Regions from separate parts of the Pseudomonas sp. FG47 genome, predicted to be linked through region 2. Evidence: predicted binding sites of a transcription regulator. Region 2 holds the regulator's gene; each other region holds the start of a gene.
The links. Region 2 encodes sigma-54, which starts transcription at its own class of promoters, with help from an activator protein. Its sites were predicted from a motif close to ANTGGCATNNANNTTGCTNT; they were not measured.
Positions count from the first base shown of each region.

Region 1: flgB (flagellar basal body rod protein FlgB) is a predicted target of sigma-54. The motif match lies at 1,197-1,216, and genes of this name have one in related genera.
Region 3: nirB (nitrite reductase large subunit NirB) is a predicted target of sigma-54. The motif match lies at 3,552-3,571, and genes of this name have one in related genera.

Region 1 is NZ_JBMDJI010000028.1:32,366-38,726, reverse strand. It holds gene cheR (protein-glutamate O-methyltransferase CheR) at 1-644, shown strand, start outside; gene flgB (flagellar basal body rod protein FlgB) at 1,263-1,670, shown strand; gene flgC (flagellar basal body rod protein FlgC) at 1,673-2,116, shown strand; gene flgD (flagellar hook assembly protein FlgD) at 2,130-2,828, shown strand; gene flgE (flagellar hook protein FlgE) at 2,859-4,181, shown strand; gene ACODS5_RS18760 (hypothetical protein) at 4,249-4,437, shown strand; gene flgF (flagellar basal-body rod protein FlgF) at 4,599-5,339, shown strand; gene flgG (flagellar basal-body rod protein FlgG) at 5,388-6,173, shown strand; gene flgH (flagellar basal body L-ring protein FlgH) at 6,253-6,361, shown strand, end outside.
Region 2 is NZ_JBMDJI010000042.1:25,630-31,990, reverse strand. It holds gene ACODS5_RS21690 (ATP-binding cassette domain-containing protein) at 1-363, opposite strand, end outside; gene ACODS5_RS21685 (KpsF/GutQ family sugar-phosphate isomerase) at 608-1,582, shown strand; gene ACODS5_RS21680 (KdsC family phosphatase) at 1,583-2,107, shown strand; gene lptC (LPS export ABC transporter periplasmic protein LptC) at 2,116-2,688, shown strand; gene lptA (lipopolysaccharide transport periplasmic protein LptA) at 2,675-3,199, shown strand; gene lptB (LPS export ABC transporter ATP-binding protein) at 3,200-3,925, shown strand; gene ACODS5_RS21660 (RNA polymerase factor sigma-54) at 4,196-5,689, shown strand; gene hpf (ribosome hibernation-promoting factor, HPF/YfiA family) at 5,767-6,075, shown strand; gene ptsN (PTS IIA-like nitrogen regulatory protein PtsN) at 6,088-6,361, shown strand, end outside.
Region 3 is NZ_JBMDJI010000012.1:71,158-77,518, reverse strand. It holds gene ACODS5_RS12055 (SMI1/KNR4 family protein) at 1-493, shown strand, start outside; gene nirD (nitrite reductase small subunit NirD) at 508-870, opposite strand; gene nirB (nitrite reductase large subunit NirB) at 870-3,422, opposite strand; gene ACODS5_RS12040 (bifunctional nitrate reductase/sulfite reductase flavoprotein subunit alpha) at 3,720-6,361, opposite strand, start outside.

The sequences.
Region 1 (6,361 bases), on a different contig from region 2:
TGCGCGAGCAGGTGGTCGATGCCATGACCACTAACGAGACGCTGTGGTTTCGCGACACCTATCCGTTCGAAGTGCTCAAGAACAAGGTGATCCCGGAGTTCATCAAGGGTAATCCCGGCCAGCGTCTGCGTATCTGGTCGGCGGCCTGTTCGTCGGGGCAGGAACCGTATTCCATCTCCATGGCCATCGACGAGTTCGAGCGCGCCAATCTGGGCCAGTTGAAGATGGGCGCGCAGATCGTTGCCACCGATCTCTCTGGCGCCATGCTCAACAACTGCAAGACTGGTGAGTACGACAGCCTGGCTATTGCTCGGGGGCTGTCCCAGGAGCGTCTGCAGCGCTATTTCGATACCAAGGGGCCTGGGCGTTGGGCGGTCAAGCCGCCGATTCGCAGCCGCGTCGAGTTTCGCTCGTACAACCTGCTCGACAGCTACGCGCCGCTGGGCAAGTTCGACATCGTGTTCTGTCGCAACGTGCTGATCTACTTCTCGGCCCAGGTCAAGAAGGACATCCTCATGCGTATCCATGGCACGCTCAAGCCGGGCGGCTACCTGTTCCTGGGGGCGTCCGAGGCGCTCAATGGCCTGCCGGACCACTACCAGATGGTGCAGTGCAGTCCGGGGATCATCTACCAGGCCAAGTGAGGACCAAAAGGCCGGTATCGCGAGATGCCGGCCTTTTCATTTGTGCGGTACCGCGCGAGTAATCAGAAAGCGTACTGTACGTGGGCCGAGAATACATCGGCATCGAAGCCTGATTTGCCTGCCGTTGGGGTCCGCCATGATTCATCACGGCGACGGCATTCACATCACCGGCACCAAGATTGGCGACTACGGCCAGTGAAGCGTCCGGCGAACTCGAGATCGTCTGTGTAGGTTTGCTGATCGCCTTTGAGGGCGCCGCCGTCGAGGCTGGTAGTGATCATCTTGCCGCGGTTGGTCTTGAAAACGTTGTGAAAGCGGCGCGCATCCGTGCGACGACATGCAGTGTTGGTTTGAGCGGATGCGCGAGGGTGCGAATGCTATCGCCAATGATGGCGATATGGCATGCATGATTGACGTCAATTTTTTGGATTGCCGCTTTTGCCGCCTGCCGATTGCCGCTTGGTCGCTATCAGGCGGAAGCACTTTGCCGCTTTTCTGGCAGGAGGGCGTAGAGCTGCTGGGCGCGGCCCCGTGTTCATGGGGGTTTTGTTGGTTGGCACAGCCCTTGCTTTAGCGTTAGCCAACGAAACTCTGGTCAACCTTCGAAGGTTCCCCGACATGAGCATCAGCTTCGACAAGGCGCTTGGCATCCACGAAAAGGCACTGGGCTTCCGTGCCCAGCGTGCCGAGGTGCTGGCCAACAACATCGCCAACGCCGACACACCGAACTACAAGGCGCGCGACATGGACTTCTCGTCGGTGCTCGCCGCCGAGTCCGACAAACAGCAGAAAGGCCGCATTGCCCTGGATCGCACCAACAATCGCCATATCGAGGCCGAAGGCCTGGCGATGATGGATGACACCCTGAAGTACCGCACGCCGATGCAGCCGTCGATCGACCAGAACACCGTGGACGCGCAGATCGAACAATCGAACTACACGGAAAACGCCGTTGGCTTCCAGGCCAGCTTCACCCTGCTCAACAGTAAATTCAAAGGGCTGGTATCGGCCCTGCGCGGAGAGTGACCATGTCCCTTGCCAGTGTCTTCAATATCGCCGGTAGCGGCATGAGCGCGCAGAACACGCGCCTGAACACCGTCGCCTCGAACATCGCCAACGCCGAGACCGTCTCGTCGAGCATCGACCAGACCTACCGCGCCCGTCACCCGGTGTTCGCCACCACCTTCCAGCAGGCCCAGGCCGGCGCCGGCCAGTCGCTGTTCGAGGACCAGGGCGAGGCGGGGCAGGGCGTGCAGGTCAAGGGCATCATCGAGGACCAGAGCAACCTCGAGGCGCGTTACGAGCCGAACCATCCGGCGGCGAACAAGGACGGCTACGTCTACTACCCGAACGTCAACGTGGTCGAGGAGATGGCCGACATGATCTCCGCCAGCCGTGCGTTCCAGACCAACGCCGAGCTGATGAACACCGCCAAGAACATGATGCAGAAAGTGCTGACCCTGGGTCAGTAAGCAGGGAGCCGCAATGACTACCACCAATACCAATACACAAGTCGGCAGTGGTTACCTGGAGTCGCTGCAGAAGCAGAAGAGCAAGACCGACTCCAGCACCGGCCAGGCCGGCAGTGCGCTGGGCAAGGATGCGTTCCTGCAGTTGCTGGTGACGCAGATGAAGAACCAGAACCCGCTCGATCCTCAGGACAACGGCGAGTTCGTCGCGCAGCTGGCGCAATTCAGCAGCCTCGAAGGTATCCAGTCGCTCAAGGAGTCGGTTGACGGCATCCTCACCGGCATCGGTTCGTCCCAGGCGCTGCAGGCCACCTCGCTGGTCGGTCGCTCGGTGATCGTGGCAAGCGACAAGGCAGTGGTCGACACCTCCAAGAGCTTCAACGGCCAGGTCGTGGTGCCCTCGAACATCACCGAGGGCAAGGTCACCATCAAGGACAAGGATGGCAACGTGGTCAAGGCCATTGACCTGGGTGCGCGCAAGGCTGGTACCGCCGACTTCATCTGGGACGGCAAGAACGACAAGGGCGAGGTGGTCGAGCCGGGCACCTACACCTTCAGCGCCGAGACCAAGGTCGACGGCAAGGCCAAGACGCTGGCCACGCTGCTGCCGGCCAAGGTCAACAGTGTCAGCTTCCAGAATGGCAGCGAGATGATGCTCGACCTGGCCGGTATCGGCAAAGTCGGTATCTCCAAAGTCACCACCATCGGAATTTAACGCCGCAGAATCGGCACAAGGAGCGAGTACATGTCTTTCAATATCGGCCTTAGCGGTCTCTATGCGGCGAACAAATCCCTGAACGTTACCGGCAACAACATTGCCAACGTCGCCACCACCGGTTTCAAATCGTCGCGCGCCGAGTTCGGCGACCAATATTCGCAATCGATCCGCGGCACTGCCGGCGGCAAGACCCAGGTCGGCAGCGGCGTGAAGACCATGGCGGTCTCGCAGATGTTCAACCCCGGCAACATCAACGGTACTGGCCAGGCGCTGGACATGGCCATTGATGGCAACGGCTTCTTTGCCCTGAACGACAACGGTTCGCGCATCTATACCCGTGCCGGCGCCTTCTACAGCGACAAGGAAGGCTACGTGGTCAACGCCAGTGGCGCCAACCTGCAGGGCTATCCGGTGGATGAAAACGGCAAGGTCATCCCGGGCGTGCTGACCGACCTGAAGATCGACACCTCGAACCTGGCGCCGAAGCCGACCGGGCGCATTTCCGAGACCGTCAACCTGAACTCCAGCGCCAAAGCGCCTTCGGTTTCGCCGTTCGACCCGACCAATGTCAACAGCTACAACTACACCTTCAACACCCCGGTGTACGACAGCCAGGGTAACGAGCACCAGATGAACCAGTACTTCGTCAAGGATGCCGGCACCAACTCCTGGACCATGTACACCACCATCGATGGTCGTAACCCGGCCGACCCGACCCTGCCTACGCCACTGAAAAACACTTTGCCCTTTACGTCGGCGGGTAAGCTGGATACGGCGGCCATGCCTGTTGGTGCTGTCACAGGTGGTCTGACCATCGCAGCCGACAAGACCTTCAAGCTCGATAACTGGGTGCCTGCCGAGAAGAATGCGGCCGGTGCCTGGGTTGGTAACGGTGCTGTCATGCGTCCTGGTGGTGTTGTCCTGGATATGCTGGCCACCACTCAGTTCAACGCGGCCTCGGCGACCACCGCCAAGGACCAGGATGGCTACGCCACCGGTGAGCTCGCCGGCCTGACCGTCGACCAGAGCGGCAACATGTTCGCCAACTTCACCAACGGCCAGAACAAGGTGATCGGCCAGGTAGTGATCGCCAACTTCGCCAACCTGCAAGGCCTGACCCCGGTCGGCGCCACTGCCTGGAAAGAGTCCTACGCCTCGGGCGTGCCGATCATTGGTGAGCCAGACACCGGCACCTTGGGCCGCATTGCCGGCAGCTCCCTGGAAGACTCCAACGTCGACTTGACCGGCGAGCTGGTCAACTTGATCAAGGCGCAGAGCAACTACCAGGCCAACGCCAAGACCATTTCCACCGAAAGCACCATCATGCAGACCATCATCCAGATGACCTGATGAGCGTGGCGTGATCGAGCCCCTGCTTGCAGGGGCTTTTTCACGTCTGGCAGAGGAGGTTGATGCCATGAACAAGTCGATGCTGGTGGCTGCCGGCGCCTTGTTGCTGGCGCTGTCGCTGCAGGCCGCGCCGGCGCCCTGGTACCAGTGGCAGAGCCTGGCGACCGGGCGCTACATGTGCTCGGCCAGCGACCCGGGGGAGGGCTGGAAGCGTCATTCCGGCCCCTACACCAATGGTGCGTGTCGCGCCGACTGACGCGGGCGTTGCCGCCAGCGGCAACGATTCGCCGACAAACTGACGCTTGCCTTGGCGCGGGCCGCTGAAAGCCCCGTGTTAAAGGGCTTTGTCAGTTTGGTTCGATAATTGCTTCATCCTTGCCAACGACAGCGCGGCAAGGTTCGCGTAGAGGAGATGCTGTGGACAAGATGCTTTATGTGGCCATGACCGGCGCCAGCCAGAACGCGCTGGCGCAGAAGGCCCATGCCAACAACCTGGCGAACGTTTCCACCAATGGCTTCCAGCGTGACCTGGAGCAGGCGCGTTCGATGCCGGTGTTCGGCGACAGCTTTCCGGCGCGCGCCTTCGCCATGACCGAGCGTCCGGCCACCGACTTCAGCGAAGGTGCCCTGGTCGAGACCGGCCGTCCTTTGGACGTGGCCGTGGCCGGCAAGGGCTTCATCGCCGTGCAGGCGCCCGATGGCAGCGAGGCCTACGTGCGCACCGGCAGCCTGAACATCGACGCCCTGGGCGTGCTGCGTGCCGGCAACGGCATGCCGGTGATTGGCAATGGCGGTCCGATCGCCATTCCGCCGGAGCAGCAGGTCGAGGTGGGTGACGACGGCACCATCAGCATCCGCGCCATGGGCGAGGATCCGCGGGTGATGGCCGAGGTCGACCGCATCAAGCTGGTCAACCCCGACATCAAGGGCCTGACCAAGGGCCTGGACGGCATGATCCACACCAGCAATGGCCAGCCTGCCGACGCCGACGTAAATGTCCGCGTGGTCTCGGGCTTCCTGGAGTCGAGCAACGTCAACGCCGTCGAGGAAATGACCTCGGTGCTGGCGTTGTCCCGCCAGTTCGAACTGCACGTCAAGATGATGAACGCGGCCAAGGAAGGCGATGAAGCCATGGCCCGCGTCTTGCAAATCGGCTAATCACATTTGAACGGGTGCCGAAAATCAGGCGCACGAGGAGAACACTAAATGCTTCCAGCTCTTTGGGTCGCGAAAACCGGCCTGTCCGCCCAGGACACCAACCTGGCGGTCATCTCCAACAACCTGGCGAACGTCTCGACCACCGGCTTCAAGCGTGATCGCGCCGAGTTCCAGGACCTTTTGTACCAGATCAAGCGTCAGCCTGGCGCTCAGTCGACCCAGGACAGCGAACTGCCTTCGGGCCTGCAGGTCGGTACCGGTGTGCGCATCGTCGGCACCCAGAAGAGCTTCATCGCCGGCAGCCTGCAGACCACCGAGAACCCGCTGGACATGGCGGTCAACGGCCGTGGCTTCTTCCAGATCCTGCAGCCGGACGGCACCGTGAGCTACACCCGTGACGGTACCTTCCACCTGAACTCCGACGGTCAGATCGTCACCGCCAACGGCTTTGCCCTGGAGCCGGCCATCGTCGTGCCGCCAGATGCGCAGACCTTCACCGTCGGCAAGGACGGTACCGTCTCGATCACTACCGTGGGCAACCCGGCCGCGCAGGTCATCGGCAACATCCAGACCGCCGATTTCATCAACCCGGCCGGCCTGCAGGCCATCGGCGGCAACCTGTTCCTGGAGACCGCCGCCAGCGGCGCGCCGCAGGTCGGCACCCCAGGCCTGAACGGCTTCGGCACCACCGAGCAGCAGACCCTGGAAGCCTCCAACGTCAGCACCGTCGAGGAACTGGTGAACATGATCACCACCCAGCGCGCCTACGAGATGAACTCCAAGGTCATCTCCACCGCCGACAAGATGCTGTCGTTCGTCACCCAGCAGTTGTAAGCCCTGGCGGCCCGCCTGGCGTGGGCCGTTGACTCTGCGCTCGTTGTTGCAGCGCCTGTTTCACCGTGAGGTAAGTGTCATGATGCGTTCGTTGTCCGTATTCGCCCTGGGGGGGGTGGTGTTGTTGGCCGGTTGCGTCGCGCCGACGCCCAAGCCCAACGACCCGTACTATGCGCCGGTGCTGCCGC
Region 2 (6,361 bases):
GATCATTTCATCCGACAGCTGCGTATGCACCCGCAGCGGGAAAGCGACGTTCTCGAAGACATCGAGGTCGGTGAACAGCGCGCCGCTCTGGAACAGCACGCCCATTTGCTTGCGCGCATCGAACAGATCGCCCCGCGACAGCGCGGGCAAGTTCTGGCCATTGACCCAGACTTCGCCGCTGGCCGGACGCAGCTGCGCGCCCATCAGGCGCAGCAGGGTGGTCTTGCCGCACCCAGAAGGCCCCATGATGCCGGTGACCTTGCCACGGGGAATACGAATGTCCACGTTGCTGAAAATGCTGCGCGAACCGCGCTTGAAGGTGACGCCCTTCAACTCGACCGCACAGGCGCTATCCACACTCATCTAGACTCCTTGCTAGTGCAGCCTCGCCTAGTTGACGCCGGCCTTCATCATGAAGGCACACGCGCCCGTGGCAGGCCGAATAGCGGCGAACTATAGCACCGCTGATAGGCCCGCCCCAAGGCCATCGCCTGACTCGTTCAGGGCGCAGACAGGGTTGCGCGACAGGCATATGACATTCGATGGATGAGCGTTTCACACATTGCGGCTATAATCGCCGCCTTTTCATCAGGCATTGCGTTTCGACATGACCCAATCCAGCGAGCTGATCCAATCCGCCCAGCGCACCCTGCGCCTCGAACTCGAGGCCGTGCAGGCCCTGCTGGCCCGCATCGACGGCGACTTCGTCAAGGCTTGCGAACTGATCCTGGCCAGCAAGGGCCGGGTCGTGGTGGTTGGCATGGGCAAGTCGGGGCACATCGGCAACAAGATCGCCGCCACCCTGGCCAGCACCGGCACCCCGGCATTCTTCGTGCACCCGGCCGAGGCCAGTCATGGCGACATGGGCATGATCACCCGCGACGATGTCATTCTTGCCCTGTCCAATTCCGGCAGCACCGCCGAGATCGTCACCCTGCTGCCGCTGATCAAGCGCCTGGGCATCCAGCTGATCAGCCTGACCGGCAACCCCGATTCGCCCCTGGCCCAGGCCGCGGAGGTCAACCTCGACGCCAGCGTCGCCCAGGAAGCCTGCCCGCTCAACCTGGCGCCCACCTCCTCGACCACCGCGGCACTGGCACTGGGCGACGCCCTGGCCATCGCCCTGCTCGAGGCCCGCGGCTTCACCGCCGAGGACTTCGCCTTCTCGCACCCGGGCGGGGCCCTGGGTCGTCGCCTGTTGCTGAAAGTCGAAAACGTCATGCACGCCGGCGACGAACTGCCGGTGGTCAAGACCGGCACCCTGCTCAAGGACGCGCTCCTTGAAATGTCTCGCAAAGGTTTAGGCATGACCGTGGTCCTGGGCAACGACGGCAAGCTGGCCGGGGTCTTCACCGACGGCGACCTGCGCCGCAGCCTGGACCGCAACATCGACGTGCACAAGACCCTGATCGACGAGGTCATGACCGTGCACGGCAAGACCGCCCGCGCCGAGATGCTCGCCGCCGAGGCACTGAAAATCATGGAAGACCACAAGATCAGCGCACTGGTGGTGGTCGATCAGGCCGACCGCCCGACCGGCGCCCTGAACATGCACGACCTGTTGCGCGCCGGAGTGATGTAAATGAACCAGGATCTGATGCAACGTGCAAAGGCCATCAAGCTGGCGGTGTTCGACGTCGACGGCGTGCTCACCGACGGGCGCCTGTACTTCCTCGAGGACGGCAGCGAGTTCAAGACCTTCAATACCCTCGACGGCCATGGCATCAAGATGCTCATGGCCGCGGGCGTGACCACGGCCATCATCAGCGGGCGCAAGACCCCGGTGGTCGAGCGCCGGGCGAAGAACCTCGGCATTCCCCACCTGTTCCAGGGCCGCGAGGACAAACTGGTGGTACTCGACGGCCTGCTCGCCGAACTCAAACTAAGCTATGAGCAGGTCGCCTACCTGGGCGACGACCTGCCCGACCTGCCGGTTATCCGCCGGGTGGGCCTGGGCATGGCCGTGCACAACGCCGCACCGTTCGTGCGCCAACACGCCCACGGTGTCACCCAGGCCCGCGGCGGCGAAGGCGCCGCGCGCGAGTTCTGCGAACTGATCATGCAGGCCCAGGGCACCCTGGACGCTGCCAACGCCAACTACTTGTAAGGCCACCCATGTTCAGCAAGAAAGTTCGCAATTTTGCGCTGCTTGGCGTGATCGCCGCCGTACTGGCGGCGGTCGGCTACTGGAACATCAGCCCCGAGAGCTTCCTCGAGCAGCCCGCGGCCCAGGTCGACGAAAGCGCCATCGACTACTACGCCATCAACGCCCACAGCGTGCAGTTCCTGCCCGACGGCAAGCTGCAGTACGAAATGACCGCCGCCAAGGTCGAGCACCTCAAGGCCAGCGAAGTCACCCTGGTGACCACGCCCGACCTGCACATGTACCGTGGCACCGAGTATCCCTGGCACGTGCAGAGCAAGCGCGCCGAGGTCAACCCGGACGGCAGCGAGGTGGAACTGATCGACGACGTGCGCGTGGCGCGCACCGACGAGAAGCGACGCGAAACCATCATCACCAGCACACGCATGACTGTGTTCCCGCAGAAGCAATATGCGCAGACCGAGCAAGCCGTTAGAATCGACGGCGCCGGTGGCACGACTACGGGCAAAGGAATGAAAGCGTATTTGAAAGAAGGCAGGATGGACCTGCTCTCTAACGTAAGAGGACAGTATGAGGCTCGTTAAAACCATCCCCCTTCTGCTCAGCCTGGGCGTAGCACTGGGAAGCGCGAGCGCCTTCGCCCTGCCGAACGACCGTGACCAGCCGATCCGCATCCAGGCGGACAACGCCCACCTGGACGACAAGCAAGGCGTGGCCACCTACACCGGCGACGTGATCATCACCCAAGGTTCGATGATGATCAAAGGCAACACCGTGACCATGACCCGCGCCGCCAACGGCGACATCGACGTGGTCACCTCGGTGGGCAACCTGGCCTACTTCGAGCAGCAGCAGAGCGCCGCCAAGGCGGACAAGATGAAAGGCTGGGCAGTGACCATCCAGTACCAGGCGCAAAAGGACACGGTAATCCTGACCGACCGCGCCAAGGTCGAGAACGAAGGCAACACCACCGAAGGCGAGAAGATCGTCTACAACACCAAGTCCCAGGTGGCGACCGCCGGCCGTGGCGGCAACGTGACTGCACCGCGTCAGCGTATCGACATGGTCATTCAACCGAAGAAAAAGGCCGAGTAAATGGCAACCCTCAAAGCCCAGCACCTGGCCAAGAGCTACAAGGGCCGGCAAGTCGTGCGCGACGTCAGCCTGTCCATCGATAGCGGCCAGATCGTCGGCCTGCTCGGCCCCAACGGCGCCGGCAAGACCACCTGCTTCTACATGATCGTCGGCCTGGTCCAGGCCGACCAGGGTCGCGTGCTGATCGACAGCCACGACGTCAGCCACCAGCCCATGCACGGCCGCGCCCAGGCCGGCATCGGCTACCTGCCGCAGGAAGCCTCGATCTTCCGCAAGCTGTCGGTGGCCGACAACATCATGGCGATCCTCGAGACGCGCAAGGACCTCGACCGCGATGGCCGGCGCAAGGAGCTGGAAAGCCTGTTGCAGGAGTTCCACATCAGCCACATCCGCGACAACCTGGGCATGAGCCTGTCCGGTGGTGAACGCCGCCGTGTCGAGATCGCCCGTGCCCTGGCCACCGCGCCCAAGTTCATCCTGCTGGACGAACCCTTCGCCGGTGTCGACCCGATCTCGGTCGGCGACATCAAGCAGATCATCCACCACCTCAAGAACAAGGGCATCGGTGTACTGATCACCGACCACAACGTTCGCGAGACCCTGGATATCTGCGAAACCGCCTACATCGTCAACGATGGCCAGCTGATCGCCGAAGGCGACGCCGAGACCATCCTGGCCAACCAGCTGGTCAAGGAAGTGTACCTGGGGCACGAGTTCCGACTCTGACCCGTTCTGCCCGCGGCACTGGCGCACAGGCCTGATCGATACTTAAGTTGTTACAGTGCTCCAGTGCCCGGTCTCGAAAACAGGCTGTTCGCTTTTCGCGGCGTGCTGGGCACGCTGCCAGCGTCGCCAAAAGAGAACGTATTTCCGAGACCGGGCACTAGGCAAACGCTGCAATTTCAGGCATATAACTTGCTTAAAATCGGCGCCCAAGCGCCCTACGTGTAGTGGATGGCGCATGCGCGCCGGCGAACAAGGTATTAAGCCCCTGCCATGAAACCATCGCTCGTCCTAAAAATGGGCCAGCAACTGACGATGACCCCGCAGTTGCAACAGGCCATCCGTCTGCTCCAGCTCTCTACCCTGGACCTCCAGCAGGAAATCCAGGAAGCGCTGGAGTCCAACCCGATGCTCGAACGTCAGGAAGACGGCGACGATTTCGACAACAGCGACCCGATGGCGGACAACGCCGAAAGCAAGCCGGCCGCCGAAACCCAGGACAACAGCTTCCAGGAGCCGACCACCAGCGCCGAACCCCTCGAAGACGGCGAGTGGGCCGAGCGCATTCCCAACGAACTGCCGGTCGACACCGCCTGGGAAGACATCTACCAGACCAGCGCCAGCAGCCTGCCCAGCAACGATGACGACGAGTGGGACTTCACCACCCGTACCTCGGTGGGCGAGAGCCTGCAGAGCCACCTGCTCTGGCAGCTCAACCTGGCGCCGATGTCCGACACCGACCGCCTGATTGCAGTGACCCTGATCGACAGCATCAACGAACAGGGCTACCTGGAGGACAGCCTCGAGGAAATCTGCGCAGGCTTCGACCCCGAGCTCGACATCGAGCTGGACGAGGTCGAGGCGGTGCTGCATCGCATCCAGCAATTCGAACCCGCCGGCATCGGCGCCCGCTCGCTGGGTGAATGCCTGTTGCTGCAACTGCGCCAACTGCCGGCCTCGACGCCATGGATGAGCGAGGCGCAGCGCCTGGTCAGCGACTTCATCGACCTGCTCGGCAGCCGCGACTACAGCCAGCTGATGCGGCGCATGAAGCTCAAGGAAGATGAGCTGCGCCAGGTCATCGAGCTGGTACAGACCCTGAACCCGCGCCCAGGCTCGCAGATCGAGTCCAGCGAACCGGAGTACGTGGTGCCGGACGTGATCGTGCGCAAGGACAGCGAGCGCTGGCTGGTAGAGCTCAACCAGGAAGCGGTGCCGCGCCTGCGGGTCAACCCGCAATACGCCGGATTCGTCCGCCGCGCCGACACCAGCGCCGATAACACCTTCATGCGCAACCAGTTGCAGGAAGCGCGCTGGTTCATCAAGAGCCTGCAAAGCCGAAACGAGACACTGATGAAGGTGGCGACGCAGATCGTCGAGCACCAGCGCGGTTTCCTCGACCACGGCGACGAGGCCATGAAGCCGCTGGTGCTGCACGATATCGCCGAGGCGGTGGGCATGCACGAGTCGACCATCTCGCGGGTGACCACGCAGAAATACATGCACACGCCACGTGGCATCTACGAACTGAAATACTTTTTCTCGAGCCACGTCAGCACCGCCGAAGGCGGAGAATGCTCGTCCACGGCGATCCGCGCGATCATCAAGAAACTGGTGGCGGCGGAAAATCAGAAAAAGCCATTGAGTGACAGCAAGATCGCTGGTTTACTGGAGGCACAAGGCATCCAGGTAGCCCGTCGCACCGTCGCCAAGTACCGCGAATCGCTGGGGATCGCCCCATCGAGCGAGCGCAAGCGACTGATGTAGCCCGGGATGTGCCACAGCGTTTCAGTGGCAGGTGCAAGACCTGCCTCTTTATGCACGGGCAACAAAGGAGAAGCTGTATGCAAGTCAACATCAGTGGACAGCATGTAGAAGTCACCCAACCACTGCGCGATTACGTGCTCGAGAAGCTCGCCCGCGTGGAGGGCCATTTCGACAAGATCACCAATGCAACGGTGATCATGAAAGTCGAAAAGCTGCAGCAGAAGGTTGAAGCCACACTCCAGATTCCCGGTGGCGAAGTGGTCGCCAACGCCGAACACCAAGACATGTATGCCGCGATCGATGCCCTGGCTGACAAGCTCGACCGCCAACTGAAAAAACACAAGGAAAAACAGCAAAGCCTGCTGCAAGGTGCAGCCGCCCGCTGATCCCCCTCATCCATGATCCGACTTGAAACCATCCTGACCCCCGGCCGTTCCCTGGTGAACGTGCCGGGCGGCAGTAAAAAGCGCGCCCTGGAAAAGGTCGCCACCCTGATCGCCGAGCAAGTACCCGAGCTGGAGATGCAAGACGTCTTCGACAAGCTCATCGCTCGCGAAAAGCTGGGCTCCACCGGTTTTGGCAATGGCATCGCCATTCCCCATTGCCGGCTTGTGGGCTGCACCGCGCCAGTGAGCGCCTTGCTGCACCTGGACGCCCCCATCGATTACGACG
Region 3 (6,361 bases), on a different contig from region 2:
GGTGCTCAAGAACATGGGCAAGGTGACCGGTGGCCTTGACCGCCAGTACCAGGCATTTCTCACCGAGACCAACGGCGCGTCGGTTCTCGATTACTGCTTCCTGGGCTTCAAGAATCCTGAGCTGGGCCTGAACCTGTACGACAACATCATGGAAATGTGGGCGCTGGACAGCCTCCTGGCGATGAAATTCTGGGCTTTCGCCGGCACCAGCGCCGGCGAAAGCTTTGGCTACCTGGCACGCAAGAACGCCCACGGCTCGCACTTCATCGGCCTGTATCGCGAAAGCCAACCCGAAACCGTCACGGTGATCGCCTCATCGTTCGAGTATTTTCTCGCCGCTTTCATCGACAAGGTCGAAACCCTGCTGGGCACTGGTGATGACACCTACTGGCTGCCAGATGACGCCTGGGCCGTGCCCAACCCGGCCGACACGGAGCTGGCCAGCTACCTCGACGCCTGTGGCGCCAGCCATTACCCGCTTGACCAGGATTGAGCCACCCTGCGGATTCAGGCGCGGGACAATTCGACCTGCTCACCCTGGATCCGCACCCGCCAAACCGGCAGCGCCTGGCCCGGATCCTCCAGGCAGCAGCCATTACGCAGCGAGAAATGCTGTTTGTACAAAGGCGACGCGACAACGGGCTCACCCTGCAGACTGGCCAGCAATCCGCGCCCGATGACATTTGCTCCGGAACGCGGATCACGGTTGCCGACGGCATAAATTGCCTGCGCCTGCCCCGGCAGGTAGAACAACGCCACCTGCTCGCCGGCATGCCACACCACCACCCCGGAATCGGCCACCAGGTCATGGGCAGCGCACACACTGTGCCAGGTGGTCTCGGATTGCACAGCCCTGTTGCTCTGGTTCATCACACAGCCTCCTCATGGGTCGGAATCAGGTGCAGCGGCGCCACCGGGCGGCGCTGGCCGCGTTCGCGGACGAAGTGCACGTCGGGGTCGGCGCGCTGGTCATTGACGAAGGTACGGAAGCGCTTGAGTTTTTCCGGGTCGCTCAAGGCATTGGCCCATTCACACTGGTACTGCTCGACCACATGCTGCATCTGCGCCTCGAGCTCGCTCGCCAGGCCCAGGCTGTCATCGATCACCACCTGCTTGAGGTAGTCCAGGCCACCCTCGAGGTTTTCCCGCCACACCGAGGTGCGCTGCAGCTTGTCGGCGGTGCGGATGTAGAACATCAGCACGCGGTCGATCAGCCGTACCAGGGTCTCGTCGTCCAGGTCGGTGGCGAACAGCTCGGCGTGGCGCGGGCGCATGCCGCCATTGCCGCACACGTAGAGGTTCCAGCCCTTGTCGGTGGCGATCACGCCGATGTCCTTGCTCTGCGCCTCGGCGCATTCGCGGGTGCAGCCGGACACCGCGAACTTGAGCTTGTGCGGCGAGCGCAAGCCCTTGTAGCGGTCCTCCAGGCGCAGGGCCATGGCCACGCTGTCTTGCACGCCGTAGCGGCACCAGGTGCTGCCGACGCAGGACTTCACCGTGCGCGTCGACTTGCCGTAGGCGTGCCCGGTTTCAAAGCCTGCGGCGATCAGTTCGCCCCAGATCAGCGGCAGCTCGTGCAACTGCGCGCCGAACAGGTCGATACGCTGGCCGCCGGTGATCTTGGTGTAGAGGTCGTATTTTTTCGCCACCTGGCCGATCACGATCAGCTTGTCCGGGGTGATCTCGCCACCGGGAATGCGCGGCACCACCGAGTAGGTGCCGTTCTTCTGCATGTTGGCCATGAAGGTGTCGTTGGTGTCCTGCAACGGCACCAGCGCCGGGTCCATGATCGGCTGGTTCCAGCACGAGGCGAGGATATTGCCCACTGCCGGCTTGCAGATGTCGCAGCCGACATGGCCCTGGCCGTGGCGGGCGAGCAGGTCGCCGAAGGTGCGGATGCCTTCGACCCGCACCAGGGCGTAGAGCTCCTGGCGGGTGTAGGCGAAGTGCTCGCACAGGCTTTTGTCCACGCTCACGCCGCGGGCGCTCAGCTCGTGCTCGACCACCTGCTTGAGCAGTGCCGCGCAACCACCGCAACCGCTGGCGGCCTTGGTGCAGGCCTTGACCGCGGCGAGGTCGGCGCAGCCGCCGTCGATGGCGGCGCACACCGCGCCCTTGCTGACGTTGTGGCATGAGCAGAGGGTCGCGGCGGCGGGCAAGGCGTCGGCACCCAGGGCGGGCGCGCCGCCGCCTTGGGGCAGGATCAAGGTGGCCGGGTCGACCGGCAGCTTGATGCCGTTCTGGGCGTATTGCAGCAAGGTGTCGTAGTAGCTGTTGTCACCCACCAGCACGGCGCCGAGCACCTGCTTGCCGCTGGCATCCACCACCAGCCGCCGGTACGAGGCACTGGCCTCGTCGATGAAGCGGTAGCTGCGCGCGCCCGGCGTGACGCCCTGGGCGTCGCCGATCGAGCCGACATCGACGCCCAGCAGCTTGAGCTTGGTCGACAGGTCGGCGCCGCTGAACCCGTTCACCGCCTCGCCCATCAGCAGTGCCGCCAGGTTGCGCGCCATGGCGTAGCCCGGCGCGACCAGGCCGAACACGCTGCCGCTCCACGAGGCGCATTCGCCGATGGCGAAGATCCGCGGGTCGCTGGAGCGGCAGTGGTTGTCGATCACCACGCCGCCGCGGGCGGCGACCTCCAGGCCGCAGGCGCGACCGAGGGCGTCCTGCGGGCGGATACCGGCGGAGAACACCACCAGGTCGGTTTCCAGGTGCTCGCCGCCGTCGAAGTTCATCCGGTAGCGGTACTGCTCGCCCGCGCTGATCGACTGGGTGGCGCGGGCCAGGTGCACGCCGACGCCCAGCGCCTCGATGCGCGCGCGCAATGCAGCGCCGCCTTCGCCGTCGAGCTGTACCGGCATCAACCGTGGGGCGAACTCCACCACATGGGCTTCCAGGCCCAAAGACTTGAGAGCGTTGGCCGCCTCCAGGCCGAGCAGGCCACCGCCGACCACCACGCCACGGCGGGCATCGCTGGCGGCGGCGCGGATCGCGTCGAGGTCGTCGAGGGTGCGGTAGACTAGCCGTGCGTCGCCGCTGGAGCCCTCGATGGGTGGCACGAACGGGTAGGAGCCGGTGGCCAGGATCAGTTGGTCATAGCCGTAGCGACCTACGTCGGTGACCAGCTCCTGACGCTGGCGGTCTATCGCCACTACCGCTTCGCCCAGGTGCAGGTGCACGCCGTTGTCCGGGTAATAGCCTGGCGCGCACAGGGCCAGGGTCTCGGCGCAACTGCCAGTGAAGTACTCCGACAGGTGGACCCGGTCGTAGGCCCGCTGGCGTTCCTCGCCAAACACATGCAACTCGAAGCGGGCCAGGGCGCCGCGCTCGATCAGTTGCTCGACGCAGTGATGGCCGACCATGCCATTGCCGACGATGACCAATCGTGGTCGTTGTGCCTCGTTCGCTGTTGCCTGCATAGCCGTTCCTCGCTCACGGAAAACGCAAAAAGGCGCCTGGAGCCGAAGCTCCAGGCGCCTTTGCCTGTACTCATCAGTTGGGGGCCCTGGACGATCGCCGTTGATCGGGGGGGCTGTTGTCGCTGGATCAAAGCAGGGACTGTGCCAATTGCCTGGAACTGAATGAGCCAGTGCCAGCGGCGAACCCCAGGGCCGGCGTATCCGCGGCCTTCCTTCGCGGGGCAAGCCCGCGCCCACGTAACGTCCAGCAGCGGCAAAACGAACCATCCCGGTGCGGCGCTCACCACACTGGTGCGCTCAGTACACATCCCGCCGATAGCGCTTGTCCCGCGCCAGCCCCTCGACATAAACCTGCGCCGCCTCGGCAGCCATGCCACCGTGCTCGGCCACTACCTTACGCAAGGCGGCGTCCACATCCTTGGCCATGCGCTGGGCATCGCCACAGACATAGACCACCGCCCCCGCCTCGAGCCACTGCCACAGCTCGGCGCCGTGCGCCAGCAGGCGCTGCTGCACGTAGACCTTCTCAGCCTGGTCGCGGGAGAACGCCGTGCTCAGGCGCAGGTGCCCGCTCGCTGCCCAGGCCTGCAACTGCTCGCGGTAATAGAAATCGCAGGCGCCATGCTGCTCGCCGAAGAACAGCCAATTGCCGCCGCTCGCCCGGCGCTGTTCGCGCTCCTCGAGAAAACCACGAAACGGCGCGATACCGGTGCCGGGGCCAATCATGATGATCGGCGTGGCATCGTCCTGCGGTAGCTGAAAGTGCTTCGACGGTTGCGGAAAAATCGCCACCTCCAGGGCCGTCGCCCGGTCGGCGAGAAAAGTCGAGCACACGCCCTTGCGCGCCCCGTAGCGCACGGTGGCGACGGTCAGGTGCACCTGGTCGGGATGGGCCAAGGGGCTGGAGCTGATCGAGTACAGGCGCGGCTGCAAGGGTTTGAGCAACGCCAGCCAGCGGGCCAGGGGCAAACGCTGGGGGAACGCTTGCAGGACATCGGCCAGCTGCCGGCCCCACAGCCAGTCCTTGAGCTCGGCACTGTACTCAGGCAGCAACAGACGGCGCAGGCCCTCGGCCTGCTCGGCGAACACCTCGAGCAGCGGCCGGCTGACCCGGGTGATGTCCAGGTGGCGCTCCAGCGCGGTGCGCAGCGCCATCGGCGCCTGGCCCTGGAGCTCAACCTGGACCTGGCCATCGAGCGCCATCAACGCCAACAGTTCATCGACCAGTGCCGGGCAATTGCGCGGCCATACCCCCAGGGCATCGCCGGGCTGGTAGCTCAGGCCGCTGCCGCGCAGGTCGAACACCAGTTGCCGCGTCTCCTTGCGCGAGCCCGGGCCATTGAGCAGGCGGTTCTCCAGCAGCGGCGCCAACCAGGGCTGGGGTTTGCCGACGCGGGTTGGCGGCGGCGCCACGGCGGGCGCCGGCGCGCTACCGCCCAGTTCCGGCAGCAAGGCATCCAGCCAGGCGGCGAAAGCCGCTTCGCAATCAGGCTCGCAATCGACCCGCGCCAACAGGCGCCGGGCACCGAGGTCGGCCAGGCGTTGGTCGAGCTTGCGGCCGAAACCGCAGAACTGCTCATAGCTCGAATCGCCCAGGGCCAGCACTGCATACGGCAGGGCGGCGCAGCTAGCGCCCTGCTCTTGCTGCAGCGCCTGCCAGAATGCCGCGCCGCTGTCCGGAGCCTCGCCATCGCCGAAGGTGCTGGCAATCAGCACCAGGCTGGCGGCGCCCTGCAGCTGTGCCGGGTGAATGTTCTGCATGCAACTGAGCGCCACGGCCAACCCCGCCTCGCGCAAACGCTGCGCGCAGCGCTCGGCCAGGCCCTCGCCGTTGCCGGTCTGCGACGCCCACAGCACATGATGCCGAGGGGCCTCGGCGGTGCTCCCCGGCACAGCCTGCGCCGGGTAGAACAGGCCCGCCAGCAGGCCGTCGACGAACAGCCGCCGGGCCGGCGCCAAGGGCGCGCCGGGCGGCAGGCTGGGCACGCCGAGGCGCTGCGCCTGGTCAAGGCCAAGCAGGAAGCCTTGCAGGTAGTGGCGCTCGTCTTCGGCCAACACCGGTGCCGGCAACACCTCCAGGCCAAGCAGGCGGGACAGGGTGGCAGTGGGCATGGTGGCAGGCTCCGGGTGGCTAAGGTCGAGGGCGTCGATACGTTCGCCGGACAACCGTTCAAGGGCCACGGCGCAGTGCTTGAAGGCCGGTTGCAAGGACGTCGGGTCGACCGCGTCGCAGGTCAGCGCATTGATCGCCAGGCCCTCGCCGTACAGGTCGTTCCAGTGAAACGGCGCAAAACAGTTGCCGGGCTGCACCCGATCGCTGAGGCGTGCCGGCAGCCGTGCCTGGCCACGGCGCGAACGCAACGCCACCTGGTCCTTGTCGTGAATGCCCAGGCGCAGCGCATCGCTGGGGTGGATCTCGACGAAAGGGCCAGGTTCGAGCCTGTTCAGGCTCGCCACCTTGCCGGTCTTGGTCAGGGTATGCCATTGGTGCTGCACCCGGCCGGTATTGAGCACGAAAGGGAAGGCATCGTCGGGCAGCTCCGCCGGTGGCAACCAGGGCCGGGCGAAGAATTGCGCCTTGCCGCTGGGCGTGGGAAACACCAGCGTTCCCTCGCTGACATAGCGCAACGGGCTGCGGTGGTCCTCGCGCCCCGGCGCGCTCGGCCATTGCCGCGGCCCCTGGCGCAGGTCGGCATAACCGATACCGCGCAGGTCGTAGCCGCTGGCCGGGTTGTGGAAGCGGCGGATTTCGTCGTACACCGCCTCGGCGTCGGGGTAGTCGAACGCCTGGGCATAGCCCATGGCACAGGCCACCCGGGCGATCAGCCGCCAATCCTCCAGGCTCTCGCCGGGCGGCTCCACCGCCCGCGGCGCCAGGGTCAGGTTGCGCTCGCTGTTGATCATCACCCCATCGCCCTCGGCCCATAGAGCCGCCGGCA